3 regions of the Peribacillus sp. NPDC096540 genome follow, and region 2 is predicted to be linked to each of the others. Evidence: riboswitches for the same ligand, from Rfam matches in the RefSeq annotation. Region 2 holds a riboswitch; each other region holds the start of a gene.
The links. A riboswitch is a leader RNA that binds a small molecule or an ion and turns the genes downstream of it on or off. The one in region 2 is predicted to bind cyclic di-GMP.
Positions count from the first base shown of each region.

Region 1: linked by a shared signal. The riboswitch ahead of ACQKMR_RS19690 (anti-repressor SinI family protein) and the one ahead of ACQKMR_RS03920 (anti-repressor SinI family protein) in region 2 are both predicted to bind cyclic di-GMP.
Region 3: linked by a shared signal. The riboswitch ahead of sinI (DNA-binding anti-repressor SinI) and the one ahead of ACQKMR_RS03920 (anti-repressor SinI family protein) in region 2 are both predicted to bind cyclic di-GMP.

Region 1 is NZ_JBNNTG010000025.1:71,963-79,363, forward strand. Features, by position in the region: gene ACQKMR_RS19685 (DinB family protein) at 221-739, opposite strand; cyclic di-GMP riboswitch class I at 995-1,081, shown strand; gene ACQKMR_RS19690 (anti-repressor SinI family protein) at 1,100-1,228, shown strand; gene ACQKMR_RS19695 (YybH family protein) at 1,420-1,812, shown strand; gene ACQKMR_RS19700 (LacI family DNA-binding transcriptional regulator) at 1,933-2,949, opposite strand; gene ACQKMR_RS19705 (VOC family protein) at 3,088-3,504, opposite strand; gene ACQKMR_RS19710 (DNA-binding protein) at 3,639-3,842, opposite strand; partial or broken gene ACQKMR_RS19715 (hypothetical protein) at 3,998-4,393, opposite strand; partial or broken gene hmpA (NO-inducible flavohemoprotein) at 4,524-5,751, opposite strand; gene ACQKMR_RS19725 (ATP-binding protein) at 5,867-7,138, opposite strand; partial or broken gene ACQKMR_RS19730 (transposase) at 7,255-7,384, opposite strand.
Region 2 is NZ_JBNNTG010000003.1:18,154-25,554, reverse strand. Features, by position in the region: gene ACQKMR_RS03935 (hypothetical protein) at 38-496, opposite strand; partial or broken gene ACQKMR_RS03930 (VanZ family protein) at 658-873, opposite strand; gene ACQKMR_RS03925 (hypothetical protein) at 922-1,053, opposite strand; gene ACQKMR_RS03920 (anti-repressor SinI family protein) at 2,171-2,308, opposite strand; cyclic di-GMP riboswitch class I at 2,329-2,410, opposite strand; gene ACQKMR_RS03915 (acyltransferase family protein) at 3,202-4,386, shown strand; gene ACQKMR_RS03910 (YveK family protein) at 4,471-5,214, shown strand; gene ACQKMR_RS03905 (CpsD/CapB family tyrosine-protein kinase) at 5,204-5,830, shown strand; gene ACQKMR_RS03900 (sugar transferase) at 5,848-6,486, shown strand; gene ACQKMR_RS03895 (NAD-dependent epimerase/dehydratase family protein) at 6,510-7,401, shown strand, end outside.
Region 3 is NZ_JBNNTG010000001.1:154,411-161,811, reverse strand. Features, by position in the region: gene cccB (cytochrome c551) at 1-254, opposite strand, end outside; gene ACQKMR_RS00690 (YitT family protein) at 304-1,119, opposite strand; one part of gene prfB (peptide chain release factor 2) at 1,348-2,382, opposite strand; one part of gene prfB (peptide chain release factor 2) at 2,384-2,446, opposite strand; gene secA (preprotein translocase subunit SecA) at 2,611-5,124, opposite strand; gene ACQKMR_RS00675 (helix-turn-helix domain-containing protein) at 5,565-5,888, shown strand; gene sinI (DNA-binding anti-repressor SinI) at 6,039-6,170, opposite strand; cyclic di-GMP riboswitch class I at 6,217-6,302, opposite strand; gene hpf (ribosome hibernation-promoting factor, HPF/YfiA family) at 7,167-7,401, opposite strand, start outside.

The DNA of each region.
Region 1 (7,401 bases), on a different contig from region 2:
AGAGTTATCCGTTATTCAAGAATATGGCCCCATTCAAAAAGGACACCTTCTTTTTTTTCATAAAGGCGCCTTTTAATAGAATAACTACAATTGAAATAGCTGGTAATGCGGAATAATAAGCTAATGTTCTTAAACAAGCCATCGCTTATTGCAACTTGATAATTAACTGAAGCTAGTCCGTTAATTCAAAAGAGAAAAAAAGTTCCCTCTCATTAACATCTTAATCATTCCGTAATTTGCTAAGCGATTGGAAAATCCGCCCTCTGTGATGTGATTCATGTTCAATCAAATGGTACACAACCCATTCAGGTGTTACATCATATTGTTCAAGTACCCTCGGTTTACGCCAATCCGTTAAGTCCATTGAACGAAAGTGGGAAAGAAAAACTTCACGTACCTTATTAAGGCGGTAAAAATGTTCTTCTAAAGTTTGTCCCTCCATGTGGGTTAATGCTCCATCTTCAGAACGGCATTCTAACGGAAACAACAAGCGTATTTCCGAATCCCATTCAGTAACAAGGACCTCTTCATATAACCAATCTGCCTCGATCAAGGCAATGTGATATAGTAACGAGCCAATTGTTTGTCTTTCATCACTTTTTGTGTCGAGTATACTTTGGCTGACCCCAGTTAATTCTGTTATAAGAGTACGGCGAACATCTTCTAAACACCACAGCCACCGGCCAATTTCTTCTTCGTATCCTGGTAATGTAGACACCTGTAGAGCTCTTCTCTCCAAACTGATCATCCTCCTCTTATTAAAGTCTTACATTCTATTAAAAATGGGCGTTTCCTTCATTTAAATAAGAAATTCTCTTCACGTATTTCACAATCTTTTTAGAATAAGTACATGGGCTTTTAAACAACTTATCTTTATTGTCATTCAAAAAGTTACCCAATCCAATTACCTTTAGTTTTTAAACAATAATAAATACATTCTACAATTTACGACAACATTAGCACTATCTAGATAGTAATATATAACTATAATAAAATGAGTAAACGGCAAACAAATCGAAAGGTTAGGACGCAAAGCTAACAGGTCTAAGGTCAGATTGACTACGATAGCTGGGCTACCTCTTCAACGGAGGAATAGTGAATGTTACTTCAGACAAATGACAGAGTAAAAGAATTAGATAAAGAATGGATTGAACTCATTCAAATGGCTATCAAAGTAGATATACCGTTAGAGGAAATTAGGGGATTTTTATTAGAGGGTAGGCAGTAGGCCTAAGCTTTCTGTCTGACCACATTAGCGCCTATTTTATATTTTTAACTTTATTAAACTATAAAATAGATAATAATTAGCTTTAGTGATAATGAATAGGATGGTTGCTGCGGTAATTATTTTTATTATCATAGTCTAGGTATATATACTCATTAATACCGCTAGATAAGATAAAGAATAGGAGGGCAAATATGCAAAATCATGAGTTAGAACAAGTAATAAAGAATGCAGACAGAGCAATAAATAATGAAGATTTCGATCAATTAATGGATTTCTATTCAGAGGATGCTACCTTAGTTGTAAAACCTGGAACGTTAGCTAAAGGAAAAGAAGAAATACGTCGGGCATTCGTTGCCATCGCCGATTATTTTAATCATAGTTTAATTGTTAATCAAGAAAAGATGGCAATAATCGAAACAGGTGATACGGCATTAGTTGTCGCAAAAGCCCTACTGAGTGCCAATCAAAAGACTGATTCGGCGTTCTCAATGGAAAGAATGGCTACCTATGTTTTTAAAAAGGATTCTACGGGTACCTGGCGTTGCATAATTGATAATTCTTACGGTGCTGAATTACTTGAATAATTCATGTACAGAATTTGAATAAATAGAAAAATCCCACCTTCTATTAGGTTTTAGGTCAGATTTTCATTGTACAAATCTCCGAAGCAGACGTTAATAGAGCTAGAAATAAAAAAACTCCTATTATTTTATAGGAGTTCCAGATGATTTTCTGATTACCAATTCAGGCTTTAAATTTATTGTTCGATAATCAGCAGGACCGACTTCATCTACTCTTTCAATCACTAATTGTGTTCCTAAATATCCGAAGTCATAAGCAGGCTGCGAAGATACAGTCAAAAAAGGATCAAAGTCTGAAAATAATTCTAAATCGTCAAAGCAAACGACAGCAATGTCTTCTGGAACTTTAATCTTTTTTTCTCGTAAACTTTTTATAATTTTAATGGCAATGAAATTATTTGCTGCAAAAATAGCTGTTGGACGATCAGCAGGAGAAACATTAACCAAATGAGCAATTCCATTCCATTGCTTTTCTTGTTTATAATGAGTCTCTACTAGGAAAGCGGGTTCTATGTTTAAATCATTAATTTTTAACGTTTCAATATACGCCTGATACCGCTCTTTCGAAGTGGAAATCGTAAGTGGGCCATGAACCATTGCTATTCTTTTATGACCATAATCAATTAAATGCTGAAGAAGTAATTTTGTCCCTTCATAGTTATCTCCAAGTACTCTATCACACGAAACATCTTCAATTTTCCTATCTATTAATGTAAATGGGATTCTGTTTTTAATAAGTTTCTTTAAGTTTTTGGTCGATTGATCGCCTGTAGGAGCAATAATTACGCCATCTACCCTTTTTGAAATTAATGCATTGATATATTCACTTTCTTTTTCGTAGTTTTCATCTGTATTACATAAAATAAGCTGATATCCCATTTGATTAGCCTTATCCGCAGCGCCTCTTGCAACCTTTGTAAAAAAGGGGTTTGTGATATCCGTTATGATTAATGAAAGTAACTTAGTTTTTTTAATATTCAAACTTTGGGCAGCTGAATTTGGTATATAGTTTAACTCTTTTATAACAGCTTCTACTTTTTCTCTAGTCTTTTCACTGATATTTCCTTTATTATTAATTACTCTCGATACAGTCATTGGTGAAACATTCGCTTTTTTTGCAATATCGTAAATTGTCGTCACTTTTTGTACCCGCCTTTACATTTTCCCTTATATTGTATCATAAGTATAAATGGTTATTTTATACTTTAACACGCAGGCAGTCATGTTAACTCAAAAAAAGACACAGTCCTTAGTGAAGGATTGTGTCTTGCATTAGATTTAATTTTGATTAAATCCGCTTTCATCCATGTAAAATACCTCCCAAAGATGTCCGTCTATATCCTGAAAACTCCAACCGTACATGAAGCCATGATCGATGGACTCATTAAAAGGCTTTCCGCCAGCATCCAGGGCTTTATTCACGATCTCATCCACTTCTTCCTTACTTTTAACCGATAATGCCACAATTGCTTCCGTACTTTTTGCTGTATCCGGAATTTCCCTCTTGGTAAACGTTTTAAAGTAATCTTCAACCAATAACATGACATATATAGACTCACTGATAACCACACACGTCGCATTTTCATTGGTCATTTGCTCGTTAATCTCAAAGCCGATTTTTGTGAAAAATTCTATTGAGGCATTCAAATCTTTAACAGGCAAGTTTACAAAGATCTTTTCTGCTTGCACTCCCATCAAATTCACCCTCACTTGATTTATTTTATGTTCATTAACCTACTATTCGATGCCTTTTTCGATAATCCTGCTCGCAACAAAAAAAGGAGACACCGGAGTATCTCCCATCCTTATATAACAAGTACAACAAAGAGTTAACCGTTAGCGAACGATAACCCTTTCTCGGCAAGAGCACGACGGATTTGCTCCAATGCTTTAGGTCCCATACCATGTAACTGCAAGACCTCTGCTTCACTTAGCTTAGTAAACTGCTCAAGCTGCAAGTACCCAGCCCCAGCGAGTGCTCGTTGTGCAGGTTTAGCTAATCCTGTCGGGAGATCGCTTTCGTTATTCTTCATAATACTTTCTCCTTCTTCTGTTAATGACTTTATTAATAAATAGTAAATCAAGACTTCCCTTTAATTTTACTTATATTGATTTTGTGTAGGTTCGCAATAAAGTCACGATGTTTATAATGAACCGAGTCTTAATAATGAAAGGATTTCGGATTTTCTTATTTCCAGGCGGACAAATATTTCTTTCGATATTTACTATCTTCCTCGGACTCAATCAATTCCATTGCTATTTCCTTAATATGCTCATCCTTGACTTCATCGTATAATTTTTTTAAACCTACAATTATATCGTATCGAATCAAGGTATAATGTTTTTCGTTCATTCCATTTTTGAAACGTTCAATAATATGGTTGAGCAGCATTTCTCTTTGCTCTGGCCCAGCTAACCCCACCTTCCATATCGATTGTAAACTATGCCGAGCAGTAACAAATTTCGAATCCTTAGTCACTTCCCATAGCGCCGGAAAATCGCGAAGCATTCGTTTATCGGGATCACTGATTGCCAAACCAGCAAGAAACTGTGCAGCCCTCGATCTCCTGTGATTATCGGGTTCAGGTGTATCTTTTGATCAAACTTTTTTTCAAAGCTACATTTTGAAATGAACTGTTCTAACCAGCTTGTTCTTATAGGCAATAAAAAAAGGACCTTCCAAAGATCCTTTTATTCAAACAAATTCAGTTTACTTATTTTTCTCCTAAAATAGCGAGTGGACTAAATACTTCATAATGGATATGGTCTGTTGATACACTCCATTGATTTAGGGCCCCATTGATTGCTTCCATAAAAGGAATAGGTCCGCAGAAATAAAAATTAGCCTCTTTTGATGGAACGATAGATTGCAGGAAGTCTAAATCCACGTATCCTTCTTTATCGAATTGTTGAGAGGTCCGATTGGCTTCAGTTGGTGAACCATAGACGACAAATGATTTTATATGTTGATGATCATTTGCTATTTGTTGCAGATGCTCTTTAAAAGCATGTGTTTGGCTGTTGCTTGTTGCATGGATAAACGTAACCTGACGTTGTGGTTGCTTTTCTATAATGGTATTTAACATGCTAAGCAATGGTGTAATTCCAATACCGCCACTAATTAGAACGATAGGTAAATCTGTGTTATCAAGTTCGAAGTCACCTGCAGGAGCAGAGAATTGCAGCGTATCTCCAACTTGCAGCTGTCTATGTAGATAGTTAGATACAATTCCAGATGGTGCATCTCCATGGGCATCTTCACGTTTAACACTGATTCGGTAGTAATCCTTACCAGGTGAATCCGAAAGACTGTAATGGCGTATATGCGTATATTTCTCGCCGGGAATTTCCGCCTTAATTGTTAGGTATTGCCCAGCATGATAGGAGGCAATCGGTTTTCCGTCTGCAGGCTTTAGATAAAAGGAAGTTACTTCATCACTTTCTTTTATCTTTTTATCGATATTGAAGCTTCGATATCCTTCCCATCCACCAAGCTGATGTTCTGTTTCCTCATAGAGGTTTTTTTCAATATCAATAAAGGCATCTGCAATATACCCATAAGCCTTTCCCCATGCCTCTATGATTTCATCTGTGGCTGCGTCACCCAACACATCTTTTACTGCCTGAAGCAACGTTTCACCTACGACCGGATACTGTTCAGCCATGACCCCTATGGCACGATGTTTCTCAGTAACTCTTTTAATAACAGGTTTTATCTTCAAGGTTCGTAATATGTTCACCTGCGGCATAGACGGCATAGACCGCATACCCCAAGGCCTCCTGTTGAATTCCTCTTTTTTGGTTGGTTTGGTTAAAAAGGTTATACAAATCAGGCGCTTTTGAAAATAGTAATTCATAAAATCTCTTACCTATTGGCTTACTATGTTCCTTAAGAACAGGTGCAGTTGACTGAACGATTTCTATGGTCTTAGCATCAAGCATGTTAAAATGTCCCCCTCAAATCATAGGAATATATTTACAGTAAATAGTATTCCCACTCAGTAGAGGAGTAAACATGATATTTTGACCCGTTCTATCACTAACCAAACTAGATTCATTACTTATTTTTTAGAATAATCTCATGACAAACAGGAAGTGTTACTGTAATAGTTGTTCCCTTATTCGAAACACTATTTATATTAAGTGTTCCATTCATCGTTTGGATTGTCTTCACAGCTACCATTGATCCTAACCCTGTACCCTTTTCTTTGCAACTGTAATAAGGTTCACCAAAACGGTTTATTTGTTCTTTGTTCATTCCTATTCCATTGTCACTTATTTCGATAATTATGTCGGAATTTTTTACATAGGAAACAATACTAAGTTCCCCGCCGTTTGGCATAGCTTCTATACCATTTTTAATAAGGTTTAGGAAGCATTGCTTGAAATGTTGAATATTCCCACAGGTAATTCCTGGAGTTAACTGTTCTGATATATTGACTAAATTCATGTTAGCTAATGGTTTTATCATTTCAATTATATTTCCTATTTCACGGTTTATTAAAATATTATCCACTTTTTCGATTGCAGGTTTTGCAAATGCTAAGTATTCACTAATAATTGATTCTGCACTATTAAGCTCTCTAACAACATGTTGTATATATTGTTCTTTTACTTCTTGAGTAAGATCAGGAGCCTTTAGCAGTTGAACAAAACCCTTTACAACTGTTAAAGGATTTCTAACTTCATGTGAAATACTTGCAGCAAGCTGACTGACTACCTCCATTTTTTCAAGCCTTATCATTTGTGTTCGGATTAAAATCGCATCTTTTAAAATTTCCATGATATATACAGCCAAAACGATAATGAAAGGAGGGAGGATAATAAAGTAAAATACATACGCCTCCGTTATTCGAAAATAATCAGACATAACGAGTGAAATAAAGCTGGTTAGGATTCCTAGAAACAAAATTAATAGTATGGAGCTATTTAGCTTATTTTTTCTATTAAAAGTATTGAATTTTGAAGAAAACAGAGCCGTGATAATAAATATAACAATATAAACAATTAACGTAAGGAAATTGAAACCATAAAAAGCAAACCTAAGAGTTAATATTATTACAAAGAGGGCAGCCCCTACAGGCCAACCACCATAAAGTGTCCCTATTATAAAAGGAATTTGCCTGAAATCATGGACACAGTATTCATCTATATAAATAGGAAACTTCATACATAATATAATTGGAATGCTCATGCAAGCAGTAATAAGGGCCTTGCGATACTGATTTAATCTTTTGCCATGATCTAATATAGTGGAATAAATCAATATACTTACTAAGATATAAAAGAGATTATCTAATATGTTTTGATTAATATAAATAAAATTCATTGGATTCTCCTGAAAAATTAACAATAAGGACTATTATACAGAAAACAACATTAAAAAGGAGGACTTTAATATGGTAATTGTCAATTAAAGGGCGCTTTAATCGAATAAGGAAACAGAACGGCAAGATACAGGGAATGACGTAGTCTGCTCGAGCCTCTTTTAGTAATAAGATTAATTGTTGCCGTAAACTTACCAGATGAGTGAACAATAGGGTCGATTCCAGCGTACAACGAGTTTTTTCGGATGATAAGAGATCTACGTCC
Region 2 (7,401 bases):
ATTAAAACAATTATAAACCTCGAAAAAGGAGAGGAATCTATTCAAAACGATAATCCCATAACAAACGCCATTCGCCTTTTTCCTTTACCACATAGCAATCCTGTTCTATTGTAAACACGCCAAAGCGAGAATCGAAGACCTGTGTTACAGGAATCTTATAGGCAGTTTTATGCACCTTTCCGTCCTTAGCCAGGCTCCAGTTCTTCACTTTTTTAGATCGCCCTACATCATACTGAAAGGTTTCCACTTCCATATGCTGCATAAAAACATGGGTCCGATTTTGCACATAATCGCCTCGATTTGGGAACCGCAGCTTCATTTCAGAACTTAATAAATCCCATGACTTCCCGAACTCCGCCCCACTCTCATACTCATAAAAATCCTCCACCAAGCGTACAGAGCCACTCGGCCAAAGAAAAATGATACAACCTCCTACAGCTAAAACTAGGAGCAAACTTGCCAATATTCCTTTTGGACTTTTATTTTGTCTTTTCACCTTTCATCACCTTCACAAGGGTCATTGCTATCATATATATGAAAAAAACGATAAAAAAGAAGCATGTTGCTAGACATACTTCTTAAGTATTTGTATCGGTACGGTATCTTGGGAGATTTCTTAGTTATAAGGATTTTAAGTAAAAAGAAAGGGGCAATCGTTCAATGATGCTTTCGCCGTCGATTTATTATAAGAAAGCATAGAATGCCTAGCAATCCACCAAATGTATCAAGCATAACATCCTCCCACAAAGGGGTACGTCCACCTGTAAATTTTTGATGCAGTTCGTCCGCACTAGCATAAAAAAGGACACACAAAAGAGCACCTGAAAACGTAATTATGCTGTTTTTTACAAAAGTGCGCCAAACACCCACCGTTAAAAAACCGAACGAAAGCTGGGAATAACCACTTACAAAACTTACGGATTATATACTATCATGTTCCTCAATGATACCGCTTAGTTTTTCCTTAAGATCTTCCACAAGCTCATTTACTGTAACATCCTGCTGAAACTCTCCTTTAGTATAGGTATCTATTAATATATCAATAAAACTCATTAGAATATCCACTCCAATATGAATAGAGCCACTATGTAAAACAATTGTCCTGAACCTATTTTTCTAAAATAAGGAATATAGCTCTTTTAATTGATAATCACATATAGTATGTGTATTAGCAAGCGTAATATACATTAATAGTGAATGAATCCAACAATATTATGACATTTGATAAAGAAGTGTCGGAATAATGAAAAATTTGAGGATTATTAAAAATGAGCTCTAACATCAGCGAAAGAATAGTTGCATATATTCATCTAATTATTTATATCAATAAACAGCAAAAGTAAAACAAAAAAAGACTGATTTCTCAGCCTTTTTGAAAACACCCGTTACAATTGACCGATAAAAAAAGTCAATTAACGGTAATATAGTCCCAATGAAAATTTTCTTGCTTCTTTCTTTTCATAAACTTCCTCGAACGTAATAAATTTGTTTTTTGTCATCAAATTCTTCTTGTATTTTGATGGCAGCTTGACATCGTCTTCGCAAAGTCCTTTTAGCTTTTTCTTTATTTTATAGTATCGTCAAATTCATAAAAATATTAACTGTATTATTCATTATTTTTTTGATGAGCCGCATTTCATAAATTAATATCTGATCTTTACTATATAGTCTACTATAAATCATATAAAGTTCATTCATTCAAAATATTTCATAATACCAATTACCATATTAAATGGACAAAGGTTTCATTCACCTCTACAAAGTTTCCTATCCCTATCTGTTGCTAAGGAACTGTTTTTAGGGCTGCAATTTGATTAAACTAGAAACTTTTTGCTGATATAAGAAAGCGCTTATAATAGTGCTATATACTGATAATCATTTCTTTTATTAAATATTACTATACTACTTATTGAAAGTTTTAGTATCGGAACATTCCAGTCAGGAAATATATCTAATTATATCCGAATATTCTATAGAAATAATAGTACTTACAATTTCCGATCTATACTATAGGGAAATAACAATATATTATTCTAATCTAAGAAACACTTAGGTATCAGCGCACGGAAATGAATAATTTTGTTGATAAAAGATCGTTTCATCCGCAAGCTTTTAAATAAAAAAAAGGCTGAATAACAGCCATTCAAAGTAGATATATTTTTTTATTTTTCTAATTCCAATTCTTGCGGGGCTGATTATTCAAGTTCTGTTCATTCTGAATAAAATTTCGCACTTCTTGAATGGAAACACCTAAACTTTTTGCTTTCAAAATTAAATTAACCCATTCTGCATCAATTTTTTTTTGCATATCTTCTTTTTCACCCTATTTGCGGTAACACAGCCGTCTTAGCATAGCCTTAGACCTGTAATTTTGCGTCCCTACTTTTCAATAGGTTTGCCGTTCTCAGGAGTATTGAATATTTTACAAGATCTACTTACGATGGTGGTTAAAAACTTTAATGAAGACATCTCCATTTTCTGATTACTTAACCCCAATTTCATCCATATTGCAGTAACCCAGCTATCCTAGCAAATGCCTTAGTTTTGTGGTTTTGGCCCTTACTTTTCAATTACTATATTGAGATTTATTATACTTATTATGTTAACAAATGTTAATAGGTAATATTAGTAAGTAATTTAAAATGTCTTCTTAATAATCTTAAGATCTATATTCTTTAGTCTAATGACAGGCTATAACCAATTCCCTTCCTTCATAAACTAAACATAAAAAAACTACTATTATATAAACCTTTGACATAAACGGTTTTATCCGTCCCCCATTTACTTGAAACTTACTTTTAAAGAACAACTGTATTATCCCTTAAATAAACCTCACTAAATGCCAACTGGCCAGTAACATTTTCTTTCAAGTTTATTAAATTAAAAATTTCAAGATGATTGAAATGTACCAGCTTTCCGGAATTTCCTTGTAGATTCAAATTTAAAGGTAATGCTATATACCATCTCTAGTGTCTGTTTTACTCATTAAGAATTATTTGTAATCGAGGAACAGTGTTTACTCTATCATTATATAAAAACCAAACTTCCCCTAATAATTGAGCTTATAGATCAGGATACCGCGTTCCATTTTTTACTTTTTTTGTCTACTTTTGTCTGTGTTTGTCTGTTTTAAAGAACTAACTATACTTTATAACGAACAAATGCTATATTATAAAAAAACGGTTCTTATGGAGGGGGAATATGAATAGTAGATATGAGGAATTTGACTCATTAAGAGGATTAGCTGCACTTATTGTATTAGTTGGACATTATATGATGATATACCCTTCATATGAAAGTTATCGGTATGATTCAAACAGTCCCTTCAATGTCTATTTGTTCAAGGAAACTCCTCTTCGCCTTTTTTTCAGTAGTGGTAATGAGTCTGTCATTCTATTCTTTGTATTAAGTGGTTTTGTTTTGTATTTATCTATTAATAATGCTAAATTCCATTATCCTACATACTTAATAAAACGAGTTTTTCGAATTTATTTACCATATCTAGTAGCTATCAGCATAGCTATATTGGCTAAAATGCTTTTAACCCATTATATTGATATGCCTTTTATTAGTAACTGGTTTAGTAAATCCTGGACCGTTTCAGACACACCTGCTCTTTTATTACACCATCTTTTGTTTATCGGAAGTTACAATACAGACGCCTATAACAATGTAATATGGTCTCTTGTTCACGAAATGAGGATCTCGATCACATTTCCATTTTTGATTCTTTTTTTTATACGCAAAAAGCTTAAATACTCCATATTCTGGTTCGTTTTTTTAAGTTTTTCATCAACTATGATTTTATATTTGTTTGGTTCTAGTTTGAACATAACTAGCAGTCTTTTAAGTTTTCACTATATGACTCTTTTTTTAATGGGGGCAATATTAGCGAAGTATCGCCATGACCTTTTTAACTATACTTTTAAAATGAAAAAAACTGTAAAAATTGTACTATTAATAATCGCAGTTATTTGTTTTATGTACGAAGGAATAATTGGTGAAGTGGATTTATTAAATAATTATATTTTCAGGGACTATGTTGTCTCGTGTGGAGTTTGTATCTTTATGATTATGAGCATATCTTCCTTAAAACTTTCATCATTATTAAGGTCTAAAATACTTACTCTTCTCGGTAAAATTTCTTATAGTCTGTATTTGTATCATCTCATTTCCTTATTCTCATTCATGTACTTATTTTATGATAAGTTGCCAACCGGCTTGATTTTAATTTTTTCCTTCTTCTTTTCTTTTTTACTATCTTCATTGGCGTATCTATTTGTTGAGAAACCATGCATGAACCTTGGAAAGTTTATTACGAGAAGAAAAAAACAAGTAACAGAAATACCCGTGAGTTCTATACCTGTAAAACGAAAAATAGGGTAAAAGATACCTATTTATAGAATGATTTTCAAAAAGAATATTGCTAATTGAAAGGTAAATAATTTCTCTAAAAAAGTGGTGAAATAGATGAATGAAAAAGTAAAAATTAAAGACTTTATACGTATCTTAAAAAAGCGAATATTAATCATTATACTTTCTACAGTTTGTATTACTGGTTTCGTTATTTTTTCTTCCATGTACATTATGAAACCAACTTATCAGTACTCTACTCAAGTTCTGGCAGGATCTTTAAGTATGGGAGAAAAGGAAACTTCCATAAATAAAGTGCAAGAGAACAGACAGCTGGCTCTATCGTACATGGATATCATCAAAAGTCCACAAATTATGACAGGAGTTAAAGAGGAGTTAAACCTAAAGACTTCAAGTTATGAATTACTCAAGCAAGTTTCTATTACCAATAGAGATAATTCTCAGATTATTATTATTACCGTCAAAGATTCTAATCCTGAGTCAGCTAAAGCCATTGCACAGACTGTCGCAATGCATTCTATATCTAAATTTAAAGACTTTGCAAACGTAAAACAGATTAATATTCTTAATGATTCCGAAATGGAACAAGCAGAACTTCTTTTTCCAAAACCCAAATTCATATTAGCCATTTCAATCGTAATAGGCTTATTTGCCGGAATAGGTTTAGCACTTCTTCGAGAACACTTTGATGATGCAGCCTACAGCGATCATCAGCTTGAGCACCTCGGACTTCCACTATTAGGAAGAGTAAGCTTAAATAACAAAAGGAAAGACAAAACACGGAAAACACCTTATAAGACATTATCCTCTACGGAACGTGGTGAACATAGTGGCTATTAAATTCACAAAGAATCAACCCTTTTATCTAAATGATGTCAACAATAAAGAACAATTTTATTCCATATGTAACAATATCGAATCCAAGCTCAAAAAAGAAGATTCACTATTAATGGTTACATCAATTGCACAATCACAAAATATAGCCAATGCAACCGCGTACTTAGCTCTTGCCTTTTCTGAACAGCGTAAACGAGTGCTGGTAGTGGATGCTAATCTTCGCCAACCTTCATTACATCATGTGTTTAATATCGATAATTCATTTGGTTTGACCACCTTACTCTTAAATAAGCAACCAAAAAATAGTGATCATGCAATACATATAAAAGATCATCTATTCTGTTTACCCACTAGCGAAGTCCTTTATGAACCAGCGACATTATTAACATTAGAGACCCTTCCCACCCTAATTGAGGAGTGGAAAGAGATTTTTGATATTATTCTGTTTCACACTTCAGATAGTTTAAACAAACCTGATGCACAAATCATAGCTAAATACTGTGATGGCATTATTTTAGCGATACAAGAAGGAAGAGATAAGTTAGAAAAGATTGTGAATGTGAAAACACAATTTGAACGGGCAAAACACGAAATAACCGGTACAATGATCATTTCATGAATAAAGGAGGGTAACAATTGGGTTCAAAGGTTAGAGTTGATAGAGAGGAAGAAATACTAATAGAACCACTATCGACATCACCATATTTTGCTATAAAGCGTTCTATAGATTTTATCGTTTCGTTTTTTATGTTACTTCTTTTATCACCTATTTTAATTTTATTCTGCATTCTTATTCCTATTGACTCAACTGGTTCCCCTTTTTTTTGTCAGCAACGACTGGGACTAAATGGGAGGTCTTTCAAAATGATTAAATTACGTTCCATGGGTTTAGATGCCGAAAAAAATGGGCCACAATGGGCAAGTGAAAAAGATTCTAGAGTTACAAGAATAGGAGCATTTATACGAAAAACCCGTATTGATGAAATCCCTCAGCTTATTAATGTTTTAAAAGGAGATATGTCACTCATTGGCCCAAGGCCTGAAAGAGAATATTTCTATAAGGAATTTGATAAGTTCTTACCTGGCTTTAAAAGTCGTTTATTTGTAAAACCAGGCATAACTGGATGGGCACAAGTAAATGGGGGTTATGATTTAACACCAAAAGAGAAGTTGAATTTCGACTTATATTATATTCAACATCGCTCACTTGTTATGGAAATCAAGATTTTGTTTCGAACATTGGCAATTGTCTTTACTGGCAATGGAGCTAGATAATCGATTAAAAGGGGTAATGAGAAATGGATAAGGTACTAGTAACTGGAGGATTTGGTTTTATTGGGTCTCATATTGTAGATACATTGATTCAGAATAATTATGAAGTGGCTGTTTATGATAACTTATCTACCGGATCCATCGAGAATGTCCATTCAAAAGTCATTCCCTTCTTTGGAAATGTAGAAGATGAAGTCTCACTAGAACAGGCGATGCAGACATTTAGGCCTGACTATGTCGTTCATCAAGCCGCGCAAGTTAGTGTACAACAATCAATTTCAGATATCACGAATGATGCACAGATTAATATCATGGGAACCATAAATATTGCTAAGCTTTCTCACAAGTATGCCGTTAAAAAGATTGTATTTGCCTCATCAGCGGCTGTATATGGAAACTCTAATGTTATGCCAATTACCTTATCGCATGATACTCATCCATTATCACCTTATGGTGCCTCAAAAAAAACTGCTGAAGATTATCTAATGCTTGCAAAAGAATTATTTGGTTTAGACTATGTAAACCTCCGTTATAGTAATGTGTATGGTCCAAGACAGACAACAAGTGGTGAAGGCGGCGTTATATCAATTTTCACAAATCTTGTCATTAACAAAGAGCAGCCTGTTATTTATGGTGATGGTTACCAAACGAGGGATTTTATCTATGTAAAAGATGTAGCGAATGCCAATCTAAAAGCGTTAGAATTCGACGGAAGTGGTACCTTCAATATTTCATCAACCACCAGTATAAGTATCAATCAATTATTCTCAATTATTCAATCATTTGGCAAACATGATTTATCCCCTATATATCAACCAGAAAAAAATGGAGACATCAAAGAAAGTTTACTCTGTAATAAAGTGAGTATACAAGAATTGGGTTGGCATCCCGTTTATTCGCTTGAAAAGGGACTTGCGA
Region 3 (7,401 bases), on a different contig from region 2:
ATGACTTGCTCGATTTCTGCTTTTGATAATCTCGAACCAACTTTCGTTAAATTCGGTCCTACGCCACCTTCAAGATTTACTGCATGACAGCTTGAACATTTGTTTTCATAAATTTTCGCTGCATCTCCGGCATCTACGGTTGTAGTTTCGCTTTTATCACTTGCTGGCTTATTATCTGCATTATCATCGTTTCCTCCGCATGCAGCCAAGGCGAGAGACGTGCCCATTACTAAGGCTAACCATTTCTTTTTCATAGAATTTACCCCCTCTGATTTTTACCAGTACAGAAACATTATACCAATTTTAATCTAGTTTAAAACCCTCCCCAAGTACTTCCGATGCATCCATCACGATCACAAACGCTTTAGGGTCAACAAGTTTAACCAATTGTTTCAATTTAGTGAATTCCGACTGGTCTATTACACACATCAAAATTGGACGAGTATCATCCGTATAGCCACCATACCCGGAAATTCGAGTTACTCCCCGGTCTAGCTCATGTAAGATAGCATCCCTTACTTCCATTTCATTATTCATGATAATTAATGCCATCTTAGAACGATTCAACCCAACCTGAACAAGATCAATCGTCTTGCTCGTCACATATAAACCTATTAACGCATAAAGACCTTTTTCAATATCAAAAACAATCGCAGCGCTTAAGACAATAATTCCATCAATGACAGCTACACATGTCCCTAATGACATATGGGCATACTTATGAATAATCTGTGCTGCTAAATCGGTTCCCCCGGTGGAACCCTTTCCGCGAAAAACAATTCCTAACCCAAAGCCTACCATAATTCCCCCACATATTGAACCAAGCAAAGCATCATTCGTCCATGGCTCCCAATCCTTTGTAAGGAATACCACAAGCGGTAAGAACAAGGTTCCAATCAGACTCTTGGCACCAAAATGCCGCCCAAGTATAATTAGTCCAGCAAGAAATAAAGGAATATTACACCCCCACAGTACATAGGCTGGTTCCCAACCGAGCGTAGAATCGAGAATCGTACTAATTCCGCTGACTCCGCCTGAAGCAATCTGGTTAGGAAGCAAGAATACATTAAAACCAATTGCAATTATAGCTGAACCGACAATTACCAACCCATACTCCATTAACTTTTGTATCAAGGGATGCTTCTGCTCCCGGTATCGTTTTCTCATTCTATATTTTCTCCTAAAAAACCATCATTTTTATCTAGTATTGGCCGAACGTTTTATTGCATCCCCTATAATATCCTGTAAAAGTCAGCCAAATGACTTTAAAGTGGTAGTGAATTGAACTTCCATGTATACGTAATCATAAAAAAAGCCGAACCAAAAATCCGGCCCGGCTTTTACTTCTTATAATTTTGAACGTAAATACGCATCAATGAACATATCGATATCTCCGTCCATGACAGCTCCCAAGTTCCCTGTCTCCGCACTAGTACGGTGGTCTTTTACCATGGAGTACGGATGGAAGACGTAAGAACGAATTTGGCTTCCCCAACCAATTTCCTTTTGTTCTCCGCGAATTTCATCCAAATCGGCTTGCTGTTGTTCAATTTCAAGTTGATATAATTTGGCTTTCAGCATATTCATGGCTTGAGCCTTATTTTTGATTTGCGATCTCTCGTTTTGGCACGTTACCACAGTATTCGTAGGTAAATGCGTTATCCTTACGGCTGAGTCAGTCGTATTGATATGCTGACCACCTGCCCCACTTGCCCGGTACGTGTCTACCTTCAGATCTTCCGTACGAATTTCTATATTAATCGTCTCGTCGAATTCCGGCATAACTTCGCAAGAAACGAATGAAGTATGACGGCGGCCTGATGAATCGAAAGGAGAAATCCGAACAAGACGGTGAACACCTTTTTCTGCTTTCAAATAACCATATGCGTTATGGCCTTTGAACAGCAACGTGACACTCTTGATTCCAGCTTCATCACCTGGAAGGTAATCAAGGGTTTCTACTTTAAAGCCCCTTTTTTCGCCCCATCTTGTATACATACGAAGCAACATTGAACCCCAATCTTGGGACTCAGTTCCGCCTGCACCAGGATGCAATTCCAGAATTGCATTTTTCGAATCATATTCTTCACTTAGTAAGAGCTGAAGTTCAAATTCATTCATCTTTTGTGAAAGAATTGTGATTTCTTCTACTAGTTCAGCCAGAAGTTCTTCATCACTTTCTTCTTTCACTAATTCATACGTCAAATCCAGATTTTCATACGCATCATTCAAATCGGACAATTGATTGACTTGATCTTTCAATGCATTCGTTTCATTAATAACAGTCTGTGCTTTTGACTGATCATTCCAAAAATCAGGGTGTGTCATCTCATTTTCTAGCTGTGCGATTCGTGCCTCTTTTTCATCTAAGTCAAAGAGACCCCCTAAAGTCCGTTAATCGTTGCGCGGTTCGTTCAAGTTCATTTCTAATTTCTGCTAATTCCATTTCTCTTCACCTCATTAAGTATGTTAAAAAAATCCCTTTACAGGGATGTGTTTCAGTACCAATAAACCTCTTCATACTATATGCAAATATTGCTTTACGCAAACTAAACATGAAAAGAGGCGGCAAGTTCTTACACCGTCTCTCATATCATTATACACCTAATTTTAGGCTAAATTACCATGGCAATTCTTATATTTTTTGCCGCTGCCGCATGGACATAAGGCATTTCGTCCGACTTCTTCCTTTTTACGGGCTGGAGCCTTCTTCACTTTCCCTCCATCTTCTTCCTTCGGATTGACCGCTTGTCCTTTTATGACTTCTTTTCGCTCTAAATTATTGCGAATTTCAGCTTTCATAATGTATTTAGCGACTTCATCTTCCATGGAGGCAATCATGGCTTCAAACATTGCGAAACCTTCCGATTGGTATTCACGAAGCGGGTCAATTTGACCATAAGCACGAAGGTGAATCCCTTGACGCAATTGTTCCATAGCATCGATATGGTCCATCCACTTGCTATCAACCGCACGAAGAACGATAACCTTTTCAAACTCCCGCATTTGATCTTCTGAGAGCTCTGCTTCTTTTTGATCATAGTCTTCTTTCACTTTACCTACGATAAATTCAACCAATTCCGATTCATTTTTTCCTTCTAAACCTTCTATAGTGATTGAACCTTCATTGAATAGGTTACCATTCAAGTAATCGACAAGACCTTGTAAGTTCCAGCCTTCTTCATCACCCATTGGAGCAAATGCAGCAACGTTACGCTGAATGGATGCCTCAATCATCGTCTCAACAATTTCACGTAAATTTTCACTTTCCATCACATCAAAACGCTGTTTATAGATGATTTCCCGTTGTTGACGTAGGACATCGTCATACTGAAGCAATTGTTTACGCGAATCAAAGTTATTACCTTCCACTCGTTTCTGAGCGGATTCAACGGCTCTCGTCACCATTTTACTTTGAATTGGCTGTGAATCATCCATTCCAAGACGTGCCATCATACTTTTCATATTATCCGAACCGAAGCGTCGCATCAGTTCATCTTCCATTGATAAATAGAATTGAGTAATCCCAGGATCTCCCTGACGACCGGAACGACCACGCAACTGGTTATCTATCCTTCGACTTTCATGACGCTCCGTACCGATAACAGCAAGGCCGCCAAGTTCTTTGACACCTTCGCCAAGCTTGATATCCGTACCACGGCCAGCCATATTAGTAGCGATTGTAACTGAACCTTGATTACCTGCATTCGCAATGATTTCTGCTTCACGCTCATGATTCTTTGCATTCAAAACATCATGAGGTATACCCTTTTTGGATAAATACGCAGAAATGACTTCAGACGTTTCAATGGCAACAGTACCAACGAGCACTGGCTGTCCTTTTGTATAACGCTCAGCGATGTCTTCCACAACAGCGCGGAATTTCCCATCCGTTGACGCGTAAATAAGATCGGCGCGGTCATCACGAACAATATTCCGGTTTGTTGGAATCGCAATAACATTCATATTGTAGATATTACGAAATTCCTCTTCCTCTGTCTTAGCTGTACCTGTCATACCAGAAAGTTTTTCGTACATCCGGAAATAGTTTTGGAACGTGATAGTCGCTAGAGTCATGCTTTCATTTTGAATTTCAAGGCCCTCTTTTGCTTCAATTGCCTGATGAAGACCTTCACTGTAACGGCGGCCCTTCATTAAACGGCCAGTGAATTGGTCGACGATAACAATCTCGCCTTCTTGAACAACATAATCCACATCCAAATGCATGGAAACATGCGCCTTCAAAGCCTGATTAATATGATGGTTTAAGGTAACATGGTTGATATCGAATAAGTTATCAATATTAAATGCTCTTTCAGCACGGTTCATACCTTCTTCGGTCAGCTGAACACCTTTTGTCTTTTCATCATACGTATAGTCCGTTTCTTTTTGTAACGTCCTCACAAAAGCATTTGCTTGGATGTAAAGCTGTGCTGATTTTTGCGCTGAACCAGAAATGATCAAAGGCGTTCTCGCTTCATCAATCAAAATTGAATCGACTTCATCGATGACAGCAAAATGCAACGGGCGCTGTACCATTTGTTCTTTATACAAAACCATATTGTCACGCAAGTAATCAAAGCCTAACTCATTATTCGTGCTATAAGTAATGTCAGCATTGTAGGCGGCTTGTTTTTCTTCTTTAGAATGACTGTTCAAATTCAACCCGACAGTCAAACCCAGGAAATCATACAATACACCCATCTCAGTTGCATCACGGTGCGCCAAGTATTCATTGACAGTCACGACATGCACACCTTTACCAGTAAGAGCGTTTAAATAAACCGGCATGGTTGATGTTAATGTTTTACCTTCACCCGTTTTCATCTCGGAGATGTTTCCATCATGAAGGGATGCCCCACCCATGATTTGAACACGGTAAGGATACAAACCAAGAGCTCGTTTTGCCCCTTCACGCGCAACTGCAAAAGCTTCAACAAGCAAATCATCCACGGTTTCCCCGTTTTGATAGCGCTCCTTAAACTCCTCTGTTTTGGCGCGCAACTGCTCATCCGATAACGCAGCTGTCTCATCAGCCAGCGCTTCGACCTGATCAGCGACTTTTTCCAGACGCTTAATTTCTCGCTTATTCGGATCAAAAACTTTATTTAATATATTAAGCATTCAATAACGCTCCTCTATTATGGTAATGATCATTCAATAACACATTCATATAAGTAAGAAGAAACACACCTTCTGTTAATACTAATCCAAGCTTAATTTTAACACTTCTATTCTAGAGGTACAACTTCATGTCACTCTATGTCTATGGACCTGAATTCAATTCTTACGAAAAACAATGGATAAAAGAGGGGTAGAGCTGTTAAAATAGAGGGAAGTATCAAAAGTACCTTACACATTCCCCCACTTTTCATATGAGTCTTTAACAAGACAAACGAAAATGCGGATTAAACACAACCTTCTATTAATAGATATTTTTGGTCCCTCTATACTGATAGTCAGTTGAAGTAATCTAGCTTTTCAGGCTTCCTATTCCTGTGATTTTATGTGGGTTTAAAACTTATAAATTGAAGATAAATAGAACATGTTTCGAGGTGGTATTGTTGATTGGTGAACGTGTAAAAAAACTGCGAGAAGAAAAGAAAATGTCAATGACTGAACTAGCCGATAAAGCCGGAGTAGCAAAGTCATACTTAAGTTCGCTCGAGCGGAACTTACAAACGAATCCTTCTATTCAATTTCTTGAAAAAATCTCCGCTGTACTTAACATTCCTGTAGATGCCCTTCTTTACGATGTACCAAATAAGGAATCCTTGGACACTGACTGGATGAAAATTGTTGAGGAAGCCATGAATTCTGGCGTTTCTAAACAACAATTCAGAGAGTTCATTGAGTTTAATAAATGGAGAAAAGATAAAGAAGAATAGATAAATTCTAAACTATCTACACAAACATAAATAGTACTGCTCTATCAAACTAGTCTTGATAGAATTTCACACAATAAAATAATCCCTATAGACAGCTATGTTGTAAATCAACTGTTTATAGGGATGTTTTTTTCAATCATTTTTTGATTCTTAGTTTTCATTGTTCTCCTCTATTGACACATTAAGATTCTCTTTTTGTAAAAAAGCACTAATTTCTTCTTTCTTAAAACCCAATTTCCTAGCTTCTGCAATCAACTTCACCCATTCTTGATCCACTTTCACTTAAACCACCTCTTTTATCCTCCTAAAATACTACTTGTATGTATTTTAAGCAGACCAGTCCATCTTAGTATCAAGCAACCTTAGACCTATGCCTTGCGACCTCACCTTTCGCTAAGTTTGCCTTTGTCAGGGTAATTATTACAAATACTATATTTAGTATCTTATTATAGCTAATATCGACTCCAAATATTGCTATTTTATGTCGCTAATTTACCACAATATACAACTTTTTATCGACAAAATATTACAAAATCAAGAAAATTAATGATAGTTTTTGTCTATTTTATGTACAAAGCAAGATGGTTCCAATGTTTCATGTTCGTTTTTTTACAAAATAATAAACATTGCCCTTCTTATTCAAACGATGGTGCATATTAATTCTTTCCATTGTAAGTGCATCAAAAGCTTTTTGCGCAGACAAGTCCTCACCACAGGTCGGACAAGTTGCCATATTCTGCACTTCTAAAAGACGCCCTATGGCATGTATAGCAATTTTCCTGATACAATAATCCACTCCCTATGCACTATAATCAAATGTTTTATTCAAATGAATTTTTGTTCTTTTTAAAGAACTTTAATTCAAGTGCAGTACAATAGGGGAGTATTCAAACGAGTATAAATACCCATTTATCTTATTAAAGAACAAAAGTGCCTTTTTAAAGAAAATATTATACTTTCCGTACTTCATTGTATTTTTTAGAGAACAATGAAATTCCCAGAGACCAACCAGTTAATCGATAATATTTGATACCTCGCTTTCAACAGAAGAATTTACTTATTATAAAGACACTTATCGAATTGCTAATTAGTCAGCTAAATAATCAGGAATGAAAAGGGAATGAAAAATAAACAATCATTGACCTCTTTGGTTGAAACTGATGGTTGTTTTTCCAGAACTATAGAACTCCTTAGTCTAAATGGACATGCAATGGATAGAAGTAAAATTTAAAAAGCACAACCCATAGTCTGGGTTGTGCTTTTGTTTATAGATTCATATTAACTAGGTTCAATTAATCCGTAGCGCCCATCTTTACGACGGTACACAACATTCGTTGTATTTGTATCCGCATTGGTGTAAACGAAGAAACTGTGACCAAGCATATTCATTTGCAGAATCGCTTCTTCACTATCCATTGGCTTCAAATCAAAGCGCTTATTGCGGACTACTTCAATATCAGTATCATCTTCAAATTCGTCCACCATTTCATCAGTTTCCGTATTAAAGGCGAAC